One region of the Pseudomonas urethralis genome, then DNA from elsewhere that is predicted to be linked to it. Evidence: riboswitches for the same ligand, from Rfam matches in the RefSeq annotation. Region 1 holds a riboswitch; the other holds the start of a gene.

Region 1 (11,577 bases):
GCCGACGTTGGCGTAGGTGGCCGCCGCCAGCGAACCGGCCGGCAGGTCGGCGGCGGTGCTGTACTGGGCGTAGAGGCTGGCCGCCGGCGTCAGCTCGTAGGTCAGGCCGATTCGCCCGGACAGCGGTTCCCAGCGCCGTTCGAAGAACGCTGGCGAGGTCGGTGTCACCGCGCCGTAGTTGGTCACTTCCATGTCCAGGTAGTCGTAACGCAGGGCGGTGAGCAGGGCCAGGCGCTCGGTCAGTTGCAGGCGGTTCTCGGCGAACACGGCGCGGTTGCTGGTGACGTGCCGGCGCTGCTTGGTCAGCCCGGCGTTCACCCCAGGGATATCGTAGAAACTGCCGGGATCGAAGTGGTCCGGATCGACCACATCGGTCCAGCTCCCGGATTGCGGGTAGACGGTCTGGCGCATGTGCGAGTAATCCAGCCCCAGCGACCACTGGCTGGCCAGGCCGAACAGCGGGTGGTCGTGGCGCAGTTCGATGCGCTCGCCCAGCACGCTCTGTTCATGGCGCTGCAGGTAGGGGCTGGCACGCTGCACATTGCCGTCGCGGGTGTAACTGTAGCGCTCGACGTTGCGGTAATCGCGCTGGGCGCTGTAGTGGTAGAGGGTGTTGTGCAGGCTGGTGCTGTCGTTGACCTGGTAGTCGAGCATCGAACGCAGCCAGCGCACGCGCTGCTCGTAGCGTCCATCGCCGACGTTGTAGTTCTCGAAGCGACGGCTGTTGTCGATTTTCAGGGTGCTGCGCCCCGGCAGGATCGGCGCGCCCCAGTAGGGGCTGTCTTCGCGGTCCTCCTGATATTCCAGCGCCAGGGTGTGGGTCAGGTCGGGCGTCAGGTCGCTGAGCAGGGAAACCGCCAGGCTGTCGGTCTTGCGCGGGTTACGGTCGATGTAGCCATTGCTGCCGGTGTGGCTGAAGTCCAGGCGCATGAAATGGCGGGCATCGGCCGGGTTGCTGGCCAGGGCCTGGTTGATACCGAAAGCCACTTCCGAGTCGTCGTAACTGCCATGGCGCACGCGGCCATCGATGATCTGTTGGTCACGGCTGGCGGTCTTGGTGATGTAGTTGATCGAGCCGCCCACTGCGCCTGCGCCATGCAGGAACGACGACGGGCCGCCGAGCAGCTCGACGCGGTCCAGCACCCAGGCGTCCACTGGCCGGGTGGCGCTGCTGTAGCCGAGGTTGATGCCGTTGAACAGCTGGGTCACCTGGTTCTGGGTAAAGCCGCGGTAGCTGACGAAACCGCCGTAGCCCGGGTTGGCCGACGCGTTGACGCCGGTCATGGCGTTGATCACGTCCTGGCTGTCCTTGGCGCCGCGTTCCTCGATGATGCGCCGGTCCGAAACGCTCACCGAGGCGGGTGTTTCCCGCGCCGTCAGGCCCAGCCGCGAGCCGGTGCTGATCGGCTGGTCGAGTTGCACGCCGGAGGGCGCATCGCGCTCGCCGTCGATGGTGGTGGCGTTGAGTTCGACGGCGGCATCGTCCGCCCAGGCGAAGGTGCAGGTGCCCATGAGGAGCACCAGGGAGGTATTGCGAAGCATGTTGTTGGGTCGTCCACGCAAAGGTCATGGCTGACGGCGAGCGCGCAGGCAAGCGCGCCCGGCTGAAGTCAGGCGAATTGAATAACGGCTGCGGGGAGGACGACGGGTGGAGCGCGGGGTGTGAGGGCAGGGCGTTGGTAACGGGGCGGCGGTTGCGCCCAGCTGCGCACGACGATGGGCGAAGTGGCTTTGGCCTGTGCCGGGCTGAACGACCAGCCACCGCTGGCGAGTGGCACGGCCAGGCCGAACGAGGAGCACACCGGGCAATCGAGCTGGGCCATGTGTGGGTCGCTACCGGCGCCGTCGAGGTCGATGGCCACGCCGTGCTCGCTGTTGATCGAGCAGAACCCGCCTTCCAGGCCGGCCAGGCGCAGGCCGCCCATCTGGCCGTGGTGCAGGCCACACAGCAACAGGCTGAACAGGACGCTGGCATAGAGCGTCCAGGCAGTCAGGGTGCGGGTGTGCCGGGTGATTTTCATGGCGGCGAATCTATCACCCGGACGAATGGCGGGGTAGTGCCTGGCCGTGACAGGTTGTCGCAGCTCAGGCAGCGCGTTCGAGCACGTCCAGCAGTTCGACGAATTCCTGCGCGAGCTTGTGGCGTGGCGCCATGTGCACCAACGGTACCGAAACCTGGTGCGACTCGCGCATCTTGATCGAACTGCTCAGGTACACCGGCAGCACCGGCATGCCTTCGGCGCGTAACTGATCGACCAGGGTCTGGTGCAGCGCAGTGCGCCCGGCGAACTGGTTGACCACCACGCCCTCCACCTGCAGCGCCGGGTTGTGGTCCTGACGCAGCTCTTCGACCTCGGCCATGACGCTGAGCAGCGCCTGGCGCGAGAAGCTGTCGCAGTCGAACGGGATCAGCAGGCGCTCGGCGGCCACCAGGGCACTGAAGGTGTAGAAGTTCAGCGCAGGAGGGGTGTCGATGTAGATCCGCTCGTAGTCCTCGCCCAGCTCGGCCAGCAGCTTGCGCAGCTTGTTGATCTTGAACTTGCTTTCCAGCTTGCTCTGCAGGTCGCTGAGATCGGGGCTGGCGGTCACCAGGTGCAGGTTGTCGTAGCGGGTTTCGGTGATCGCCACGCGGTGCTTCTTGCCAGCGGCGGTGGCCGGCGAGAGGGTCTGGCGGAAGAAGTCGGCGATACCGGCAGGGATGGCGTCGTCGGTCAGCCCGGTGAGGTAATAGGTGGCGTTGGCCTGCGGGTCGAGGTCGACCAGCAATGTGCGATAGCCCTCGGCGGCGCTGGCCGCGGCGAGGTTGCAGGCGATGCTCGACTTGCCCACGCCACCTTTCTGATTGAAAACCACACGACGCATGAGACGCTCATCCATGAAGTGAAAATGTCAGGTTGGGGTCAATCCTATGACTGAAACACGACAGATTTATGACAAGTGTTGAAACATCAGTTAAGTTCATCTTTGTCGAACCGCAAGCGCTCTACTGCGGTGTTCTGGTGGTCAAGCCCGCTCGACATGGCGCCGGTAGAAATCCAGGGTCGCCAGGTTCTTGTCCTTGGCTTCGAACATGATGTCGAAGCGGTCGAGGAACTGCAGGGCGTAGCGGTTGGTCCAGTCGTTCCACATCTGCGCACTGTGCACATACAGGTCGCGTTTGTTGACCTTTTCCAGCAGCTGCGGGATGGTCAGCTTGCCGTCTGCCGCGAAGCCGAGTGCTTGCAGGTGCTCGGGCGGTTGCGAGTAGTGCATGGTCGGCCGCACACCGCGCCAACTGTCGATGATCCGTGCCACGCGTGGATCGTGCGGGTCGATGTAGTCACCCTCGTGGATCCAGCAGTGGTGGATGTCCAGCACGACGGGCGCAAGGTCGGCCAGTGCCAGGCAGTCGTCGACGCCATAGGTCTTCTCGTCGTTCTCGAAGGTGATCACGTTGCGTGCCACCTGCGACAACCTGGGCCATACCTGGCGCACACCGGCCGCGCCGAGGCGCCCGGCGATATGCACATTGCACTTGAAGTCCTGGAAGCGCTGGCCGAAGCCCATCAGGCGGATCATGTCGGCGTGGTACTCGAATTCGGCCAGGCTGTTTTCCACCACCTCGGGGCGGTTCGAGCCGAGCACACAGTACTGGCCGGGGTGAAATGACAGGCGCAAATCCTGCTCCAGAGCCAGCTTGCCGATGGCGGCGAAGCCTTCGGCCATCAGGGCCTGGAACTCGCTGTCGCGATAGAGCGGCCCGACGCTGGGGTGGCTGTAGAGCGGCAGCAGGTCGCTACTCAGGCGCACCATGCGCAGCATCGGCGGCAATTCGCTGACGTAGGCCAGCAGGCGCAGTTGGGCGTCGAGGTTGTGCTGCACCAGCTCCAGCAGTTTGGCGCGGGCCGTTTCTTCGCTGGCACTGGTCAGCCAGCGCAGCGTGGTGGTGCGCGGATTGAAGGTGCGCTCGATGGCTTCCAGCGCTTTCACCGACAGGCTGCGGTGCGGGTGGCGGTACATGCAGGCGAAGCCCAGGCGGGGCATGGTCGGTCTCCCGAGGAGGAATGTTCGTTGGACCGGTGGCTGGGAGAATGATCACTTCAAGCCTGTTCCGGCCTCTTCGCGGGTAAACCCGCTCCCACACGGATAGCGTTGCTCTGAAGATTTTTGCGGTCCCTGCAGGAGCGGGTTTACCGGCGAAGAGGCCGGAACAGGCGAAGTATCAATCCGGGTTCAGGAGCCCGATTTTTCCAGCGCTTGCAGTTCATCCTCGACCTGCTGCATGCGCTGCTCAGCCAGTGCCTGGACGTTCGCATCCCGCGCCGTTTCGCGCATCAGGCCGGTGAGCTTGTCGCTCAAACGCTTGCCTTCCTCGGTCTCTTCCAGCGCCTTGGCCTTGGCCGGGTCGCGGGTGGCGGCGACGATGGTCGCGAACTCAGCGTCGCTGAAGTTCTTTTCGCTATACAGCTTGTACAGGTCCTGGCGCTGGTCCTCGACGGTGAGGTGTTTGCGCAGGACGTTGCTGATGGTGGCCGCATCCAGCTGCGGGTGGGTGCGCGTGAGCAGTGCAGCCATGCGCTCGATATTGTGGTCGTAGGCCTCCTGCAACGGCAGGTTGGCCAGGATCTGCTGTTCGCGGGTGGGCTTCTGGTCGCAGGCGGCGAGGGCCGCAGTGAGCAGCAGGGGGAGCAGCAACTTCTGGATGCGGGGCATTGGGTGGCCTTGGGCGGGTGTTCCGAGAGGGGGATTATAGCGGTGTCGCAGTGGCTGTCAGAAGCCGCCTGACAACGGCCATTCCACTGCCAGGCGGATCTGATTGCCATCGAGCTCCGCCTGCGCCGTGTTGCCGCGGTGCACGTTGTGCCGCAGCGAGAAGGTGGTGCCCTTGGCCTTGCCGCTCTGCACCACATAGCGTGCCTCGAGGTCACGTTCCCAGTGCTTGCCGCCTTTGCCATAACCCAGGTACGCATAGCCGCCGTTGGGGTCGACATGGCTGCCGTCGATATCGAAACCGCGTACATACAGGGCAGTCAGGTTCAGCCCCGGCATGCCGTAGCCACCCATGTTCAAGTCATAGCGCGCCTGCCATGACTTTTCGTTCGGTGCGTTGAAGTCGGACATCTGCACGGCATTGGCGATGTAGATTGCCCCACGCGTGACGTAGTCGAACGGCGTGTTGCCAGCCACTTGCTGCCAGCCGAGGCTGTAGCTGTGCGGGCCCTGGTTGTAGCGTGAGACCAGGCTCCAGGTGGTGTTGTCGATGCGACCGGACAGCGCCTTGCCGGCGTCGGTGGTGCGGTACAGGTTGAGGTCCAGGCTCAGGCTGCGGCGGTCGCCCAGGGCCTGGGTGAAGGTGCTGCCAAGGTAGTGCTGGTTCCAGGTGTCTGCATAGCGTGAGGTGTACAGGCTACCACTGAAGGCAGCGCCGGGGTTCCACACCAGGCCGGCGAGGTCGAAGCTGTTGCCCTGGCGGCCGTCGGAGTAGTTCACCACGAAGCCCTGGTCGTGGCTGGAGGCGTTGCGGTCGGTGCTTTCGTTGAAGTGGCCGGCGACCAGCTTGAGGGTGTCGATCTCGCTGCTGGTCAGGAACAGGCCCGTGGCGGTTTCGGGCAGCAGGCGGCTGTCGGAGGAGCTGAACACCGGCGTCTTCACCCGCTGTTCGCCCCAGGACAGCATGGTGTTCGATACCCGCAGCTTCAGCGCCGCGCCGCCCCGGCTGTAGGCGTTCTTGGGCTGGCCGTCGTTGTCCAGGCTCAGCAGGCGTGCCTTGCCGGCACGGCCGCCACCGCTGTCGAGCTGCACGCCCTGATAGGCGTGGGCATCGACGCCGACGCCGATCAGGCCCTGGGTGAAACCGGACTGGTACGTGCCCATCAGGCCGTAGGCCCATTCCTCGGCCAGGCCGTTACGTTCGCTGCGTGGCTTGTAGGCATTGCGCGCGCCGCTGTTACGCCCGCCGTGCTTGTAGTCACGCTGGTCGTAGACCGTCCGGTTGAGGATGCTCCAGCTGCTGTCTTCGACGAAACCGCTGCTGTGGGACTGCGCCGAGTCCGCGAAGGCAAATGGGGCCAAGCCTGCCAGTGGCAGGGACAAAAGCACAGCGGCGGGGCGCAACAACATGGCGGGAACGTCCTGGTTCAGGGGGCGCGGAAACGCAGGATGCGTGCGCCGTCGAAGGGGTCGGTGAGGTAGTGGGCGTGCACGCCAAAGGTGCTCAGCAGGCGCTCGGGGGTCAGCACCTGCAGCGGCTTGCCAAGGGCCACCAGGCGGCCTTGGTCGAGCACTGCCACACGGTCGCAGGTCAGCGCCTGGTTGAGGTCGTGCAGGGCCACCAGGGTGGTCACCGGCAACGCCTGCACCTGATGCAGCAGGCTCAACTGGTGCTGGATGTCGAGGTGGTTGGTCGGCTCGTCGAGCAGCAGTACCTGCGGGCGCTGGGCCAGGGCGCGGGCGATGTGCACGCGCTGGCGTTCGCCGCCGGACAGCGAACGCCAGGCCCGTTCACGCAGGTGCGTGGCGTCGAGGTCGGCCAGGGCCTGTTCGACCAGGGCCCGGTCTTCGCGGGAAAACGGTGCCAGCGCCGACAGCCAGGGCGTGCGCCCCAGGGCGACGGCGTCGAACACGCTGATCGCGTCGAGGGTGTCGGCCTGTTGTTCGACCAGCGCCAACGCCTGGGCGACGCGCCGGCGCGGCAGGCGCGCCAGGGGCTCGCCGAGCAGCTGCACGGTGCCGCTGCTCGGCGTGCGCAGCCCGGCCAGCAATTTGAGCAGGGACGATTTGCCTGAACCGTTGGGGCCGACGATGCCCAGGGTTTCACCGGCCGCCACGCTGAGGTCGATGTTGCTCAGCACGGGGTTGCCTGACAGTTGCAGGCCCAGCCCGCGGCAGGCGAGTGGCGCGACGTGCGCGCTGTTCATGACGTTCATGGGCGCCCCCGGCGGCTGAGCAGGATCAGGGCGAACACGGGCGCGCCGATCAATGCGGTGACCACGCCGACCGGGATCACCTGGCCGCCGATCAGCGTGCGCGACAGCACATCGGCGGCAATCAGGAACAACGCGCCGCCCAGCGCGCTGGCCGGCAGCAGGTGGCTATGGCCGGGGCCGAGCAGCAGGCGCAGGGCGTGGGGGATGACCAGGCCGACGAAACCGATGGCGCCGACGATCGACACCATCACCGCCGTTACCAGCGCCGCGCAGCTGATCAGCAGCCATTGCGTGCGGCGCACGGCGATGCCCAGCGAAGCTGCCGAGTCGGCGCCGAAGGTGAAGGCATCCAGCGCCCGGCGGTGCCACAGGCACACCGCCAGGCCGAACAGCGCCACGGGCAATGCCTGCCACACCGACGGCCAGCGCACGCCACTGAGGTTGCCCAGCAGCCAGAACAGGATGCCGCGTGCCTGTTCGGCGGTGGCCGACTTGGTGATGAGCAAAGCGGTAAGGGCGGTGAACAGCTGGGAGCCGGCGATACCGGCGAGGATGACCTGCGTGTGGTTGTTGCTCGGCCCGGCCGCACGGGCCAGCACCAGCACCAGCAAAAAGGCCGCCAGGGCACCAATGAAGGCGCCGCCGGACATGCTCAGGGCGACGCTGCCCAGGCCCAGCAGGCCAACCAGCACCGCACCCGTCGATGCGCCGGCCGACAGCCCGAGCAGGTAGGGCTCGGCCAGCGGGTTGCGCAGCAGCGCCTGGAGGATCACCCCACAGGTCGCCAGCCCCGCCCCGCAAGCGGCGGCGACCAGGGCGCGGGTCAGGCGGTAGTTCCAGACGATGCCGGCGTCGATCGGGTCGACCGGATAGCCGGCCTGCCACAGGTGGTTGGCCAGCACCTGGTAGACCACCTGTGGCGGCAGGTTGGTTTCGCCGATGGCCGTACCGGCCAGCACGGCCGCGAGCAAGGCCAGCAGGGCCAGGGCGCTGTAGGGCAGAGCTTTCATCATGGTGCCGCTTTACCGCTGGCGAAGGCTGCGGACAAGGTCTGCAGGCCGGGGAACAGGCGGATGCCGGCCTGCATGGCGTCGGCGTCGAGGATGATGATGCGGTTGTTCTTTACCGCATCCATCTGCTTCGTCACCGGGTCGTGGCGGAGGAATTCGAGCTTTTTCCGGTAATCGTCGGCGGGGTAGCGGCGGCGGTCCATGCGCGCGATGATCAGCCAGGTCGGGTTGGCCTTGGCCAGGGTTTCCCAGCCTACGGTCGGCCATTCCTCGGTCGACTCGACCACGTTGCGCACGCCCAGGGTGCGCAGCATGAAGTCGGCTACGCCCTGGCGGCCCGCAACATAAGGGTCGATGCCGAGGTCGGCGCTGGAGAACCAGAACAGCGCCGAAGTCTGCGACAGGTCCTTGCCGGCCAGTTGCTGCCGGGCACCCTCCAGGCGTGCCTTGAGGTCGGCATTGAGCGCGGCACCGCGGTCCTGTACATCGAAGATCTCGGCCAGCTGGCTGATGCTCTTGTAGAGGCTGTCGACCTGGAATGCCTGCAGGCGGGTGCCGTCGGCGCCGACCAGGTTGTCCTTGCCTTCACAGTCCGAGGGCAGCAGGTAGGTGGCGATGTTCAGTTCGCGGAACTGTTCACGGGTGGCGACCGCGCCCTGGGCGCCGACCATCCACTCGAACTGCACCGTCACCAGTTGCGGGCGCTTGCCGACCACAGCTTCGAAGCTGGGCTCGTTGTCGGCCAGGCGCGGCACCTTGTCGTTCAGTGCCTGGTATTCGGGCAACACATTGTTGAACCACAAAGAGGTGCCGGCCAGCTTGTCGCCCAGGCCCAGCGCGTAAAACATCTCGGTGCCGGCCTGGCCGATGGTGACCGCACGCTCAGGCGCCTGGGCGAAGGTCTGCGGCGCGCCGCAGTTGTCGACGGTCAGCGGGTAAAGGGTGGCCGCGGCCTGAGCCAGGCCGGTGAGGCTCAGGCCGGCGAGCAAGGTGGCGATACGGGGCAGCATGCTGGGCGATCTCCTGTCGGACAGTTCTGGTGAGGAACGCACGGACAGGCATCGCCGCAGCCCTGCACGTGCAGGGGCAACACGGATGGCCATCCCGGACACCCCGCCGGTTGGTGAATGTATGCCGGCAGGTCTCCTGACTGGTGCGTCCTCGCCTGGCTCCGGCCTTCCCGGATCAGGTCCAGTGGCATCGATGGAGCAGGCTCGGCACCTACAGTTGCGGGGGCAGTTCCGATTGGCACGCCGGGTTGGGCGGGCCCGGGATTCCCTATTAATTCCGTGGTGGAAACCGGCGGGCGGCATGGTAGACCATCCGGCCGCCAGGTGAAACGCCAAATCAGAAGTACTTCAGCCAGTGGATGTCGCGCCGGCGCGCCTTGAGCCGGGCAAACCAGCGCACCGGCAGGTACAGTGCCGCCGCCAGCAGCAGCGAGGCCAGCCACACCGCGCCGATGGTGTCGAAGCCGAAGTAGTCGCCCTGGTTGAGGCCGAACAGCGCCACGCAGGCCAGGTACAGCAGCTTGAGCACGTACAGGTGCAGCAGGTAGAAGAACATCGGCGCTGCGCCGAACACCGCCAGGGCGCTGATCCAGCGGGCGAGCCCGGCGCGCTCGAAGGCGCGCAGCAACAGTAGGCCGCAACCCAGGGTCAAGGCCAGGAACAGCAGCGAGGGCGGGTATTTGGTGATGTTGAAGAAGCTCATCAGCGTCTGGGTGATGGTCGGGTAGCCGCTCCACGGCGCCTCGCCGTAGCCGTTGTAGAGGCGCAGCACCATGAAGCCGAGCAGGGCGATGGCGCCGGCCATCAGCAGACGGTGCTGGCGCTCGTCGGCGTCGCTGCCACGGGCGAACCACGGGCCGAGGCCGAAGCCCAGCGCGATCACGCCGATCCACGGCAGCACCGGGTAGGAGGTGCGCAGGCGCAGGTTCTCCGAGACCTCCAGCCAGCCGCGGTCATGCAGGATCGCCCACGGCACATGCAGGGCCGATTGCGCGTCGAAGTGCAGGCCATCGAGCAGGTTGTGGCCGGCGATGATCAGCGCGCCCACGGCCAGCAGGGCCGGACGCGGCAGCCACACCAGCAGCGACAGGGCGATCATGCTCACGCCGATCGCCCAGATCACCTGCATGTAGACCACGCTCGGCGGCAGCTGGAAGGTCCAGGCGAAGTTGACCAGGGTGAATTCCAGCACCACCAGGAACAGCCCACGCTTGAACAGGAACGCCGAGACGTCGCTACGACCCTGGTACTTCTCGCCATACAGCCAGGCCGACAGGCCGGTGAGCAGGACGAACACCGGCGCGCACAGGTGAGCCAGGGTGCGGCTGGCGAACAGCGACGGGTCGGTGGCATCGATGGCCATCGGGTCGATGACCTGGCGGTGCAGGAAAAAGGTTTCACGCACGTGGTCGAGGAGCATGAACAGGATCACCAGGCCGCGCAGGGCATCGATGCTCTGCAGGCGCTGGGTGAGCAGGGTGGGGGTGGCTGAGGCGCTGGTCATGGAAAGGGGTCGCAGTCAGGAATGAATGTCAAATGAAACGTTATCTTATAACTTTTTTATTTGCTTCTGAAAGCGGTTTTTGTATTACCTGTACCGGCCTCTTCGCGGGTTCACCCGCGAAGAGGCCATCAGCTCAGAAGGTGTAATCCACGGTAGCGAAATATGATCGCGGCGCCCCCATCACCCACTGCTCGCCACTGAACACCGACGCCACATATTCACGGTCGAACAAGTTGTTCACCTGCAACCCCAGGCGCACATCGGGCAGCACCTGCCAGCTGATGTTGGCATCGACCACGGTGTACCCCGGCGCACTCTGGCTATTGGCCGAATCGGCATAACGCTCATCCACATATCGCGCGCCAATCCCGGCTTCCACTCGCCGGCCAAAGCCCTTGCTCAACCACAGGTTGGCGGTACGCCGCGGCACATTGGCCGGACGATTGCCGGCGCGGTCCTGGGCCAGGCCATCGACTACCTCGTCGAGATCATCGTATTTCGCCCTAACCAGTGAGGCATTGGCCGACACCTGCCACTGCTGCCCCAGGGCCAGCTCCAGCGATGCCTCCAGGCCATCGGAAGTCTGCTGCCCGGCCTGCTGCGCCTCGTGGGAGATCGGGTCGTCCACCAGCAGCTTTTTCTTGACGATGTGGAACGCGGCTAGCGTCCACTCGCCACGGCCTTCCCAGAAGCGTTGCTTGAGCCCCAACTCAGTCTGCTTCGCTTCGGTCAGGTCGTAATCCATCTGCGTCGGGCTGAGGCTGACCAGGTTATCCACGCCATCCTCGCTGGTGGAGAACTGGCCATAAAGCGACAGCTCGTCGGTGAGCGCAAACACCAGCCCGGCCCGCCAGTTGCCGCCTTGCAGGCTGCGGTCGCTACGGCTGCCATCGACCAGGTTGTCGCGATCAATGTGGTTCTGGTCGCGGCGCACGCCGGTCACCAGCGACAGGCGCTCGGTCAGCTGCAGACGGTTCTCGGCGAACAGGGCGAAGGTGTGGGTGGTGGACAGCGTCTGCGGGCGGGTTGGCGAGTCGCTGTGGAACCCGCCCGGGGTCGGCTGCCACGGGTCGATGTAGTCGCCGCCCACGTCGTTGTACGGCCGGTTGCTGTCGACGTTGAAGCGCACCTTGTTGTACTCGACACCG
Region 2 (11,577 bases), on a different contig from region 1:
TCGGTTTCAACGACTTGCCGGCTTCGGCGCACATGGTGCCGCGCCTGACCTCCATTCGCACCCCGAGGGCAGCCGTTGGCCGGGGCGCCGCCCAGGCACTCCTGGCACTGCTCGATGGCAAGCGGGTAGCCACCGAACAGCAGGACCTGGGCTTCGAACTGATGGTGCGCGAGAGCTCATGAAATGCCTGAAGAAACATCGCTAACTGGCTAATCACAACGTGATATCAAGTTGCTTGCATGCGATCAAAGCCGATCTATGCTCAGAAAACACTGGGCATCAAGGATCCTGGCGCCATGTTCGACTTCCACCGCAAATCTGACTTGATCGAGATTCAGCGCACCCGCAAGGCCCTGGCCGACGCCCAGGCCAAGCTCGCGGCGATAAGCCGCTGTATGGCGATGATCGAGTTCGCCCCCGACGGCACCATTATTGATGCCAATGCCCAGTTCTGCCAGGCGATGGGCTACAGCGTGGACGAATTGCGCGGTAAGCACCATCGCCTGTTCTGCGACCCAACCTACGCCAAAAGCGCCGAATACCAGCAATTGTGGCGTGAGCTGGGGCAAGGCAAGGCCATCAGCGGTACCTTCGAGCGTGTCGACAAGGCAGGCCGCGAGGTATGGCTGGAGGCCAGCTACATGCCGGTGTTCGACGAGCAACAGCAGGTGACCAGTGTGATCAAGGTGGCGGCCGATATCAGCCAGCGGGTGAAGGACGAGCACGAGAGCGAAAGCCTGCTCAAGGCAATCGGGCGCTCCATGGCGGTGGTCGAGTTCACGCCGCAAGGCCGGGTGATCAAGGCCAACCCGAACTTCCTGGCGACCATGGGCTATCGCCTGGAGGAAGTCGTGGGGCGTCATCATGGACTGTTCTGCCTGCCCCATGAGCGCGAATCGGGCGCATACCGTGAATTCTGGGCTTCGCTCAACCGTGGTGAATATCACTCGCACCGCTTCGAACGCATCAACAAGCAGGGCCAGACGGTTTACCTGGAAGCCTCGTATAACCCCATCTTCGACAACAAAGGCCGCTTGTACAAAGTGGTCAAGTTCGCCAGCGATATCACGGCGCAGGTCAATACCCAGCAGAGTGCCGCCGATGCGGCCCATGCCAGTTCGGTGCAGACCGATGCCTGCGCGCGTAAAGGCACCGAGGTCGTCCAGCAGACCGTAGCGGTCATCGAGCAGATCTCCCAGGAGCTCAATGATGCTGCCCGCAGCATCGATGCGGTAAGCAAGCAGTCGGATGTGATCGGGCAGATCGTGCTGACCATCCGCGGTATTGCTGACCAGACCAACCTGCTGGCCTTGAACGCGGCCATCGAGGCGGCCCGGGCCGGTGAGCACGGCCGCGGCTTTGCCGTGGTGGCCGACGAGGTGCGCAGCCTGGCGGCGCGCACCAGCAAGGCGACACTGGAGATTGTCGATGTGGTGCGGCAGAACCATGACCTGTCGTTGACCGCCGTGGCCAGCATGCAGTCGAGCCTGTCACGCACGGGGCGTGGCGTTGCCCTGGCCAACGAGGCGGGGACGGTGATCATGGAGATCCAGCAAGGTTCGCGGCATGTGGTCGATGCCATCAGCCAGATCAACTCGACGCTGCAATTGCACTGAGCGTGTCGCCCAGTTCACGCAGCAAGGCCTGCAGGCTCGTCTCCAGCTGCAGGTGCAGCGCGTCTGTTGGCAGCCCCTGGGCATGGGCCTGCTCGATGGCTTCGCAATCTTTCACCACCTCGCGTACCCGCAGCATCTTGGCCCCCCCTTTGATGCGATGGGCAAGGGTGCGCAATGCCTCGCGGTCAGTGGATTGATCAAGGGCTTGCAAGGCGTTGAGGTCTTCGCGGGCGCTTTGCGTCAGTTGCTCGAGCAGCTGCCTGGTCAACTGTGGGTCATCCTGGGTCAGGTTGCGCAGTTCATCCAGGTTGAATCCGCTCGATAGCGGTGCGGTGACGCGTATCTGCGACAGGTAAGCCTTCAGGGTTCGCAGCCCGATGGGCTTGAACAGGCAATCGTCCATGCCGCTTTCCCGGCAACGTTGGCGCTCTTCGGCCTGGGCATTGGCGGTGACCCCGAGAATGCAGCAGGCGGGCTGCCCGCGTTGGCGCTCCAACTGGCGAATCCTGCGAGTCAGTTCATGGCCGTCCATGACCGGCATGCTGCAGTCCGTGATGACCAGGTCGAAAGCATGCGTTTGCCACAAGGCCAGCGCCGCTTCGCCATGCTCGGCCAGCGTCACCCTGTGGCCTAGGTTGTTGAGCTGTTTTTCCAGCAGCAGCAGGTTGGCCGGATAGTCATCGACCACTAGCACATTCAGTTTCCTCACGTTGGCTTCGTCGTCGGCTGCGTTGTGCACCACGGCTATGGGGGGCTCACTTAGCGGCAGCGTCAACTGGACCTGCACGCGCGTGCCGACACTTTCAACGCTTTGCAGGTCGAGCCTGCCCCCCATCAGTTCGGCCAGGGTCCGGCTTATCACCAGACCCAGACCCGCCCCTTGACTCGCCCTTGGGCCTGAAACCTGGGTGAAGCTGTTGAAGAGCCGAGCCTGGTCCTGTGCGGCTATGCCGATGCCGGTGTCGCTCACAGCCAGTTCGACCCTGGCGCTGTCGCCTGCCGTCGAGGCTTGGAACTTGACTTGGGCCAGGACCTCGCCACGGTCGGTGAACTTGATCGCATTGCTCAACAGGTTGGAGAGGATCTGCTTGATCCGCAGTGGGTCAGCCAGGACCCAGAGTGGCCCTTCAGGCAGTTCGCCACGCAGGTGCAGGCCCTTGATTCGGGCATTGCCCTCGAACACACGCAAGGTACTGCGGACCAGGTCCAGCAGGTCGGTTGCCACCGGCTGCAGCGTCATCTGCCCGGATTCGATGCGCGAGATGTCGAGAATGTCGCCGATCAGCCCGAGCAGGCCGACCGCTGAGTCGTGAGCGGTCTGCAAGGTCTGGGTGTCGCAGCGACTGGTACGGTTGTCTTCCAGTGCCAGTTCCAGCAGGCCGATTACCGCGTTCATGGGCGTGCGGATTTCGTGGCTCATGGTTGCCAGGAACGCGCTTTTGGTCTTGCTGGCCTGTTCGGCTTCGTCCTTGGCCTGGCGCAGTTGCTCCAGCAGCCCCCGGCTGAATGCCAGTTGTGTCTGGAGCGCCCGTTGAGCTTCGGTGCGCTGCTGGATCAGCTTGCGCAAGTAGCTGTTCCAGAACACTACGCCCGCGAGCAGTAGGGCTGAGAGCACCAGCACCTGCAGGGCCAGCCTGCGGTAGTCGCGCCAAGGGCTGTCGCTGACCAGGGTGCTGGTGTGCCAGCGGTTCAACAGCTGGTCCAGCTCATCGGGGGGAATGCTCATCAGCGCCTTGTCGAGGATAGCTTGCAGTTGCGGCTGGTCAGGGGCTACGGCGAATGCGGCGACGGCCGGCTCGTCGTCCATGACGCTGGCGATACGCAGCTGCCCCTTGAACACTTGATTGATGTAATAGGAGGCATTGATATAACTGCTGTAGGCAGCGTCAGCATGACCATTGACCACGGCCTCCATCAGGCCGAGGGGATTGTTGACCATCACCAGTGTCGCCTGCGGAAAGCGCCGCAATACCTCGGCACGCAGGTGCGAACCATGGAGGAGCGCGATGCGCTGCCCGTCGAAATTCTTGGCCTGCAATGGCGAGGGCCCTTGGTTGCGCGTCACCCACACCCTGGGGCTGACCAGATAGGGGCGGGTATAGCGCAGCCGCGCCGCGCGCTCTGTGCCATAGCCCAGTGCGCCGATCATCTGTGCCCTGCCGTGGGTGACCTTTTCAACCATCTCCTGCACGGTGTCCTGCTCGATGAATTTGAATTGCAAGCCGGTGCGCAGGGTGATCTGCTTGAGCAGGTCGACGGTGATCCCGCTGACATGCTGCTGGGCGTCGTTGAAGGTCAGCGGGGCAAGGGCCGTGTCGACCAGTACGGTCACGGTCGGATGCTGGGCGATCCAGTTTTTTTCTTCCTCGGTCAGCGCTGACAGGTGTCGCTCCAGCAACAAACTGGTATTGCTGCTGCTCCAGCGGCGCAGGATGTTCAGGCGCTCGCTTTCGCTGATCCTGGCCAGGGCGCTATCGACCAGGCGGCGCAGCCGCAGGTTGTCATTGGCGAAGGCGAAGGCAAAGGTGCCGGATGCCATCTGGGAAAAGTGGTCGATCTTCACGGTGCCCTGGTAGCTTTTGCCAATCTGGTAGTCGGTGCTGATGGCATCGCCCAGATAAGCGTCGACCTGACCCAGGTCGACTGCTGCCAGGCCAGCCAGCGTGGAGCGATACAGACTCAGTTGCACCTCTGGATAGAGCGCCCGGACGGCCTCGCCCGGCAGGTAGTGATCGACCATTGCCAGGCGCAAGCCGGCCAGCGCCTTGTCTTGCCTCAGCGGGGCATCCTTGCGTGTCGCGATAACAGGCAGGTCTTCGGCATAGGGCAGGCTGAGGCTGAGCATGGCATCGGCGGCCTCAAAGCTGTTGGAACTGCCCAGCAGGTCGATCGTGCCAGCACGTAGAGCGGCGATCGCCTCATGGCGGCTGGCGTAGCGCCTGACTTCCACCGGTACCCCCAGTTGTTCGGCAATCAGCCCGGCATAGTCGGCACTGAGGCCTTCGTAAGCATCCAGGCTGACGTTGATTTCGAAAGGGGGGTAATCCGGCCGTGAGGTACCCAGTAGCAATGCGCCGCGTCGCTGCAGCCACTGGCGGTCGGCATCATTCAATTGCAGCGGCTGTGCGGCGCTGGTGGCGCGTGCCAGCAAATGCCGCGGCTCACCGTCGGCGAGTGACATGAGCGGGCAGCCGAGCAGGGCGACGAACAGGATCAGGCCAGCCAGGACAGGTTTCATACGCGCCGCGCGCTCAGTTGACGTGGTTGCGTTTGGCCAGATCGACCATCTCCACCAATGATTCGGTCTTGAGCTTCTCCATGATGCGGCCACGGTAGGTGCTGATGGTCTTGGCACTGAGGTTCATGCAAGCGCCGATGTTCTTGTTGTTTTCACCACGGCTCAGGCGCCGCAGTACTTCCATTTCACGGTTGGACAGGCTGCCCAGGCGGGCGGGCTCGCTCTCCAGGGTATTGCTGTTGACCGCCATCTGGGGGAAGGTCGAGTAGCCCTTGATCAGTGCCTTGAGGGCGAACACCACAGCCTCCAGGTCTTCGCCCTTGGTGACGAAGGCACCGATACCGGCATCCAGGCAACGGCGCACGTAGAGGTCGGTGGCTTGCCCGGTCAGCACCATTATTTTCGGTGCCGGCTCCTGTTGTTGCAGGCGCTTGATGACCTCCATGCCATCCAGCCCGGGAAGCCCTATGTCCAGTACCACTACATCCGGGCGTAATTCGCGCACCTTCTGTGCCACTTCGCTGCCATTGTCCAGTTCACCGACGATACGAAAGCGCTCGCGCTCGAACAGTATGCGCAGGGAAAAACGAACGATGGCGTGATCATCAACGATCAGCACGGTTGTCATGTCATCAACTCCTGTCGGAATGTGGTCGGCTTCCTGAAGTAATCAGGGGGTACGTCTGCCAGCTTTTTCGGCTGTGCAGCACGATACGACCATTCCGGATCCGTAGTAATGGCGAGTATAGATGTGTTGAACAAGCGAGCCGGTATTGTGGAAATTTCCTACAAGAATGGTGTTACAGGCCTCGTTGCAAGCGGCGAGGCCCGTAACCGGCCGAGGGTCAGGCGCAGGCCGGGTGAGGCTTGAGCACGCGCTGGGTCGAGGCGGGGTTGTTGTTCAAGGCCTGGCCCACCCGCGTCGGGCGGGCCAGCAACTGGCCGCCGCAATTCGGGCAGCGGCCCTGCAAGCGGTGGTCAGCGCAGTGGCGGCAGAAGGTACATTCGAACGAGCAGATCATGGCGTCAGGGCTGTCGCCCGGCAGGTCGGCATCGCAGCATTCACAATTAGGGCGCAGCTCCAGCATGGATAGTCCTCCGGTGGTGGAAAACGCAGTCTGCGCCGCCCTTCGCCGGCTTGGCAATGCTAGTCGCCGGGGCGGAACAAGTGCGCGTGGCCGGCGCGGTACAACGCTGACTCGGTGAAGGGGGCGTCGCCGAGTACATGGCCGACGAGGATCAGGGCGGTGCGCCTGAAACCCTTGCTGGCGACCTGTTCGACGATATCGGCCAAGGTGCCGCGCACCGAGTCCTGGTCTGGCCAGGTGGCACGATGGACTACGGCGACCGGGCAGTCGGGGCCGTAGTGGGGAAGCAATTCTTCGACGATGCGCGGCAGGTGCTTGACCCCCAGGTGAATGGCCAAGGTACTGCCGTGCCGGGCCAGGTCGCCGAGCTGTTCGCCTGCAGGCATCGGAGAGCTGTCGCCGTAGCGGGTGAGGATAACGGTCTGCGCGACCTGTGGCAGGGTCAGTTCGCAGCCGAGCAGCGCCGCGCTGGCGGCGGTGGCCGTGACCCCGGGGACGATCTGGTAATCGATGCCCAGTTCGCGCAGGTGGCGGATCTGCTCGCCGATGGCACCGTACAGGCTGGGGTCGCCACTGTGCACCCGGGCCACGTCCTGGCCGTTGGCGTGTGCCGCGCGAATGGCGTCGATGATTTGTTCGAGGTGCAGTTCGGCACTGTTGATGACCTTCTCCGCCTGGTGGCCTTCGAGTACCGCTGCGGGTACCAGCGAGCCGGCATAGATGATCACAGGGCACTGGCGGATCAGGCGTTGGCCCTTGACCGTGATCAGTTCCGGGTCGCCGGGGCCGGCGCCGATGAAGTAGACCGTCATGGCAAATCCTTGAAAATGGAAGCAATTATCCGGCGCAGGCCAGAGCCAGGGTAGCGGGGCCGCGCACCTGGCGGGCCACCTTGAGTGTGACGCTGGGGTGACTGAGGCTGGCCAGGGCCAAGGCGGTGCTCTCGGCGACACCCCAGCAACCGCCATGCGCGAAGGCCACGGCGGAGCGGTGGCTGAGCTGGGGTTCGAACCGCTGCAGCTGCTCGGCCGCGAAAACCACCAAGGGCAAGGCGTGACGTGCGGCGAGTTGCTGCAAGCCCGGCTCGTCGGCTTTGCCAGCGATGCTGGCAAAGCCACGGAGTGCTGTGATGCTCAGGCCGTTATGTTGCAACACTGCTTGCAGCAGGGCTTCGAGCACATCCACCGGGCAGCCCCGGCGGCAACCGAAGCCTGCGTACAGCACCGGCAATGGCGGGGCGGTCATCAGGCCAGGCTGGAGCGGCGATACAGCCAGGCGCTGAGCAAGCCCAAGGCCACCCAGAAGGCCGCGTTGGTCAGCCACGAAGCGATCATGAACTGGGTTTCCAGGGCATGCGGTGCCAGGCTTTCGTGGACCTCCGGCTGCGGCGCGCCGATCACATGCGGTACCACCAGCAACACGGCACCCAGGGCCTTCAGCAGGCCATGACGTGCGAACACCAGCAGGGCCAAGCCCAGTGCCGTCGCGGCGGCGGTGCCGACCCACCAGCTCTGGCGCTGACCGAGATCGGCGGCGGCAGTGCCGGGCAGTTCGGGTGGCAAGCCCAGGGTAGGCGCGAGGCAGAACACGGCAAAACCGGCCAGCCCCCACAGTGCGCCCGTGCTGGTGCGGCCAGGCTCCCGCAGGCTGTAGAGGGCGGCGAGGATCAGGGCGAAGCCGACGGCAACCACCAGATTGCCGCCAGTGGTCGAGAGGGTGCGCTGCCAGCCATCTTCTGGCGACCAGGCTTCTTCGCCATGGGTGTGGCCAGCGCCAGCTTCTTCGCCGTGGCTGTGGTGCGCGGCTGCCGGGCTGGCCGCTTCGTAGGTTTCCGCCTCAAGGATCAACGGTGCGACCCAAAAGCTTTGCAGGAGGGTCAGCAAGAGGGCAGCGAGCAGGCCGCTGAACCCGGCTGTGCGGGCAATACGCTTGATCATGGCAGCCTCAGTGGCAGGGGAAGGCGGCGCTATGGCGCGTGTCGTGCGCGGCGTTGTGCACGGCTTCGATGTGCGAGAACCCGGCGAAGTAGACCAGGCACAGGCCGAGCAGGCTGGCACCGACGGCGATGACCACGCGCTGGCTGAGGGTGATGGGGGTGGCGATGCCATGTTTGGCGTTGGTGATGGGCATGACGCGATCCTCTGCTTTTTTGTAAGGGCAACGGACAAGCGCGGCAGTCCCGGGGGCAAGGCGCCCGAGGAGATGCGACAGCGCCCGCCCACCGCGGGGTGTTCATGGACGACAGGCCGGTCTCCGGGCTTGCGAGGAGGAGTTGGGCTCCTTGAAAGGCATCACCTTCCCATGCCGGACTGCGTGGCACAGTGGTCTGGACGCTTCGCTCGCTTACCGTTGCGGGGGCAGCACCGGCTTTGCCCGGCCCTGAAGGGCCTGCGACGCACCGATTTCCCGTTTCACCCCCGCTTGGGGGCACCTGACGCAAGGCGTAAGGAGAGCACGGGGCGAGGGAGACGTCAAATGTCATGCAGATGCAATGCTTGCTCTTGCTCTTGCTCTTGCTCTTGCTCTGCTTTTGCTTCTAAGCGCGCGGTAGTTCAGCAAACGCGGAATGCGACTTCAGGAGGCCGAACGCAGGCGTCTGGAGGGCCAGGGTGCGCAGCACCCCTTCGGCGCAGCCGAAGGCGCGAGATGTAGACTTGCGCAGCAAGTCGTAGGCCGCGCGGGCCCGGAGGGCGCCGGAGTGAGGGGACCCCGGAGCGCAGCGGAGGGGCCGGATGATGGGAGCCAGCGTTTTTTGGTTACTTTTTGTCGCGTTTGACAAAAAGTGACCCGCCGTAAGGGCGGAAAGGTGACTGTGCGTCGCCACCGCCAATGAATGCACTCGACTCAATCAAAACCATCGCTGTCCAGCTTTTGGCTTTTGGCTTTTGGCTTTTGGCTTTTGGCTTTTGGCTTTTGGAAGTGGGCTTTCAAATCAAGTCAACATTCATTTGCCATGGTGGCGCTGAATCAGCTTTTCGCCTTTACGGCGACCTACTTTTTGACTGGGCAAAAAGTAGGCAAAAACCCCCGCTCCCATCATCCGGCCCCTGCGCTTCGCTCCGGGGTCCCCTCACTCCGGCGCCTTCCGGGCCCGCGCGGCCTACGACTTGCTGCGCAAGTCTACATCTCGCGCCTTCGGCTACGCCGAAGGGGTGCTGCGCACCCTGGCCCTCCAGACGCCTGCGTTCGGCCTCCTGAAGTCGCACTCTGCGTCGCCTGAGCTACCGCGCGCTTAAAAGCAAAAGCAAAAGCAAGAGCAAGAGCAAGAGCAAGAGCAAGAGCAAAAGCTGACCGATGGGCTTTGTGGACGGGATGGCAACAGTTGACCACCCGCCACCCCCCGCGTAGCCTTGCGACTTCGAGGTTCTTCGGCACTGCCGAAGCTAAGACGGGAACGCGGTACAAGCCGCGGCTGCCCCCGCAACTGTAGGCACCGACAATGGGTCGACACAGCCACTGCGCCAACGCGCGGGAAGGCGTCACCCCGCCAGCTGCTTGATGCACTGGAACGGTGCAAGCCAGGAGACCTGCCTCGAGACGATTTCGACTTTCAACCGGGCGGGGTGATCCGGTGGCGAACGAGCCCGGCCGGCCTGGCCTGCGGCTTTCGTCCCGTGTGCCCGCACCAACCTGCCAAGGGCAACGCGACATGAAAACACTGGCCAAGCTCCCCGTCACCATCGTTACCGGCTTTCTCGGCTCGGGCAAGACCACCTTGCTCCGCCACATGCTCGACAACGCCCAAGGCCGCCGCATCGCGGTCATCGTCAACGAATTCGGCGAGCTTGGCATCGACGGCGAAATCCTCAAGCAATGCAGCATCGGCTGCACCGAGGAAGAAACCAGCGGCCGCGTCTATGAACTCGCCAACGGCTGCCTGTGCTGCACCGTGCAGGAAGAATTCTTCCCGGTGATGCGCGAACTGGTCGCACGCCGTGGCGACCTCGACCACATCCTCATCGAAACCAGCGGCCTGGCACTGCCCAAGCCCCTGGTGCAAGCCTTCCAGTGGCCGGAAATCCGCAACGCCTGCACCGTCGATGCGGTCATTACCGTGGTCGACAGCCCGGCCGTGGCCGCCGGCACCTTCGCCGCCTACCCGGAGCAGGTCGACGCGCAACGCAAGCTTGATCCCAACCTTGATCACGAATCGCCACTGCACGAACTGTTCGCCGACCAGCTGGCCAGTGCCGACCTGGTGGTGTTGAACAAGGCTGACCTGATCGACGCCGAAGGCCTGGCCAAGGTGCGTGCCGAAGTGGCCGAGGAGCTGCCGCCAGCCGTCAAGGTAATCGAAGCCAGCAGCGGCCGACTGCCGCTGGAAGTGCTGTTGGGCGTGGGGGCGGAGTCCGAGGCGCACATCGATGGCCGTCGCACCCACCACGACGCCCACCATGACGGCGACGATCATGACGATCACGACCACGATGCCTTCGACTCGATCTCCATCGACCTGCCCGAAGCTGACGAAAGCCTGCTGCTCGATGCCCTGACCCAGCTGGTGGTGGAATTCGGCATCCTGCGCGCCAAAGGCTTCGCGGCCATCCCCGGCAAGCCGATGCGCCTGTTGGTACAGGGCGTGGGCACCCGTTTCGACAAGCACTTCGACCGCGCCTGGCGCGCCGACGAGCCCCGCATCACCCGCCTGGTGCTGATTGGCCAGGACCTCGATGCCCCACAACTGGAAGCGCGCCTGCGCCAGGCCCTGGGCGCCTGACCCATGCACCTGCTGCGGACCCAGCCCGGCGGCTTCGTGCCAGACGACAGCATCGCCGACCTCGGCCAGACGCCCGCCGACCTGGTGATCCTCTGCAGCGGCGACTCGCACCTGGCACTGCTTGCCGAAACCGCCGAGCAGCTGCCAGACGATTTCCCCAGCCTGCGCCTGGCCAACCCGATGCAGGTGCAGAACCATGCCTCGGTCGACTTGTATGTCGACGAGGTCCTGCGCCATGCCAAGGTAATCCTGGTGTCGCTGCACGGTGGCGTCGGCTATTGGCGCTACGGCGTCGAGCAGCTGGTCGAACTGGCAACGCGGGGCGTGCAGCTGATCCTGGTCCCCGGCGATGATCGCCCGGACCCGGAGCTGACCGGCCTCGGCACGGTCATCGGCGAGCCGGCCGAGCGGCTCTGGCACTACTTGCGCCAGGGCGGCAAGCGCAACGCCATCAACCTCTTCAACTGCCTGGCCAACCAGTGGCTGGGGCGTGACTACCCCTGGGACGAACCGCAGCCTTTGCCGCGCACTTCGGTGTATCACCCGCGCATACCTGGCGCACGGCTCGAAGACTGGTACAGCCACTGGAACAGTGAGTATCCAGTGGCACCGTTGCTGTTCTATCGTTCTCACCTGCAGGCTGCCAACACCACATTCATTGATGTGTTCTGCGAGCGCTTGCAGGCCGCCGGCCTCAACCCGCTGCCCATCGCGGTGGCCAGCCTCAAGGAAAGTGCCTGCCTGGAGCAGGTCGAAGCCTGGCTGGACGAAGTAGGGGCCGAGGTGTTGATCAACACCACCGGTTTTGCCCTCTCCAGCCCGGAACGGCCCAACCTGCGCCCGTTCCGTCGTGATATCCCGGTGTTGCAGGCCATCTGTGCGCAGGACAACCAGCCCGGCTGGGAGGCCAGCGAGCAG

What was found. Region 1 has a riboswitch for cobalamin ahead of L6D64_RS05070 (ABC transporter substrate-binding protein). Riboswitches for the same ligand answer to the same signal wherever they lie in the genome.
Region 2: another riboswitch for cobalamin. It lies ahead of L6D64_RS08930 (CbtB domain-containing protein); the one in region 1 lies ahead of L6D64_RS05070 (ABC transporter substrate-binding protein).

The regions. Positions count from the first base shown of each region.
Region 1 is NZ_BQIJ01000002.1:476,495-488,071, forward strand. Features, by position in the region: gene L6D64_RS05030 (TonB-dependent receptor) at 1-1,542, opposite strand, end outside; gene L6D64_RS05035 (DUF2946 family protein) at 1,611-2,021, opposite strand; gene L6D64_RS05040 (ParA family protein) at 2,086-2,862, opposite strand; gene uvsE (UV DNA damage repair endonuclease UvsE) at 3,004-4,023, opposite strand; gene L6D64_RS05050 (hypothetical protein) at 4,213-4,692, opposite strand; gene L6D64_RS05055 (OprD family porin) at 4,750-6,099, opposite strand; gene L6D64_RS05060 (ABC transporter ATP-binding protein) at 6,117-6,905, opposite strand; gene L6D64_RS05065 (FecCD family ABC transporter permease) at 6,902-7,918, opposite strand; gene L6D64_RS05070 (ABC transporter substrate-binding protein) at 7,915-8,925, opposite strand; cobalamin riboswitch at 9,035-9,234, opposite strand; gene L6D64_RS05075 (acetyltransferase domain-containing protein) at 9,263-10,429, opposite strand; gene L6D64_RS05080 (TonB-dependent receptor) at 10,563-11,577, opposite strand, start outside.
Region 2 is NZ_BQIJ01000004.1:246,292-257,868, reverse strand. Features, by position in the region: gene gntR (HTH-type transcriptional regulator GntR) at 1-182, shown strand, start outside; partial or broken gene L6D64_RS28470 (PAS domain-containing protein) at 240-1,079, shown strand; gene L6D64_RS28465 (methyl-accepting chemotaxis protein) at 1,122-1,616, shown strand; gene L6D64_RS08960 (transporter substrate-binding domain-containing protein) at 1,591-4,854, opposite strand; gene L6D64_RS08955 (response regulator transcription factor) at 4,868-5,482, opposite strand; gene L6D64_RS08950 (DUF1272 domain-containing protein) at 5,700-5,942, opposite strand; gene cobM (precorrin-4 C(11)-methyltransferase) at 6,002-6,754, opposite strand; gene L6D64_RS08940 (cobalamin biosynthesis protein) at 6,780-7,172, opposite strand; gene L6D64_RS08935 (CbtA family protein) at 7,187-7,879, opposite strand; gene L6D64_RS08930 (CbtB domain-containing protein) at 7,887-8,072, opposite strand; cobalamin riboswitch at 8,170-8,392, opposite strand; cobalamin riboswitch at 9,287-9,491, shown strand; gene cobW (cobalamin biosynthesis protein CobW) at 9,592-10,659, shown strand; gene cobN (cobaltochelatase subunit CobN) at 10,663-11,577, shown strand, end outside.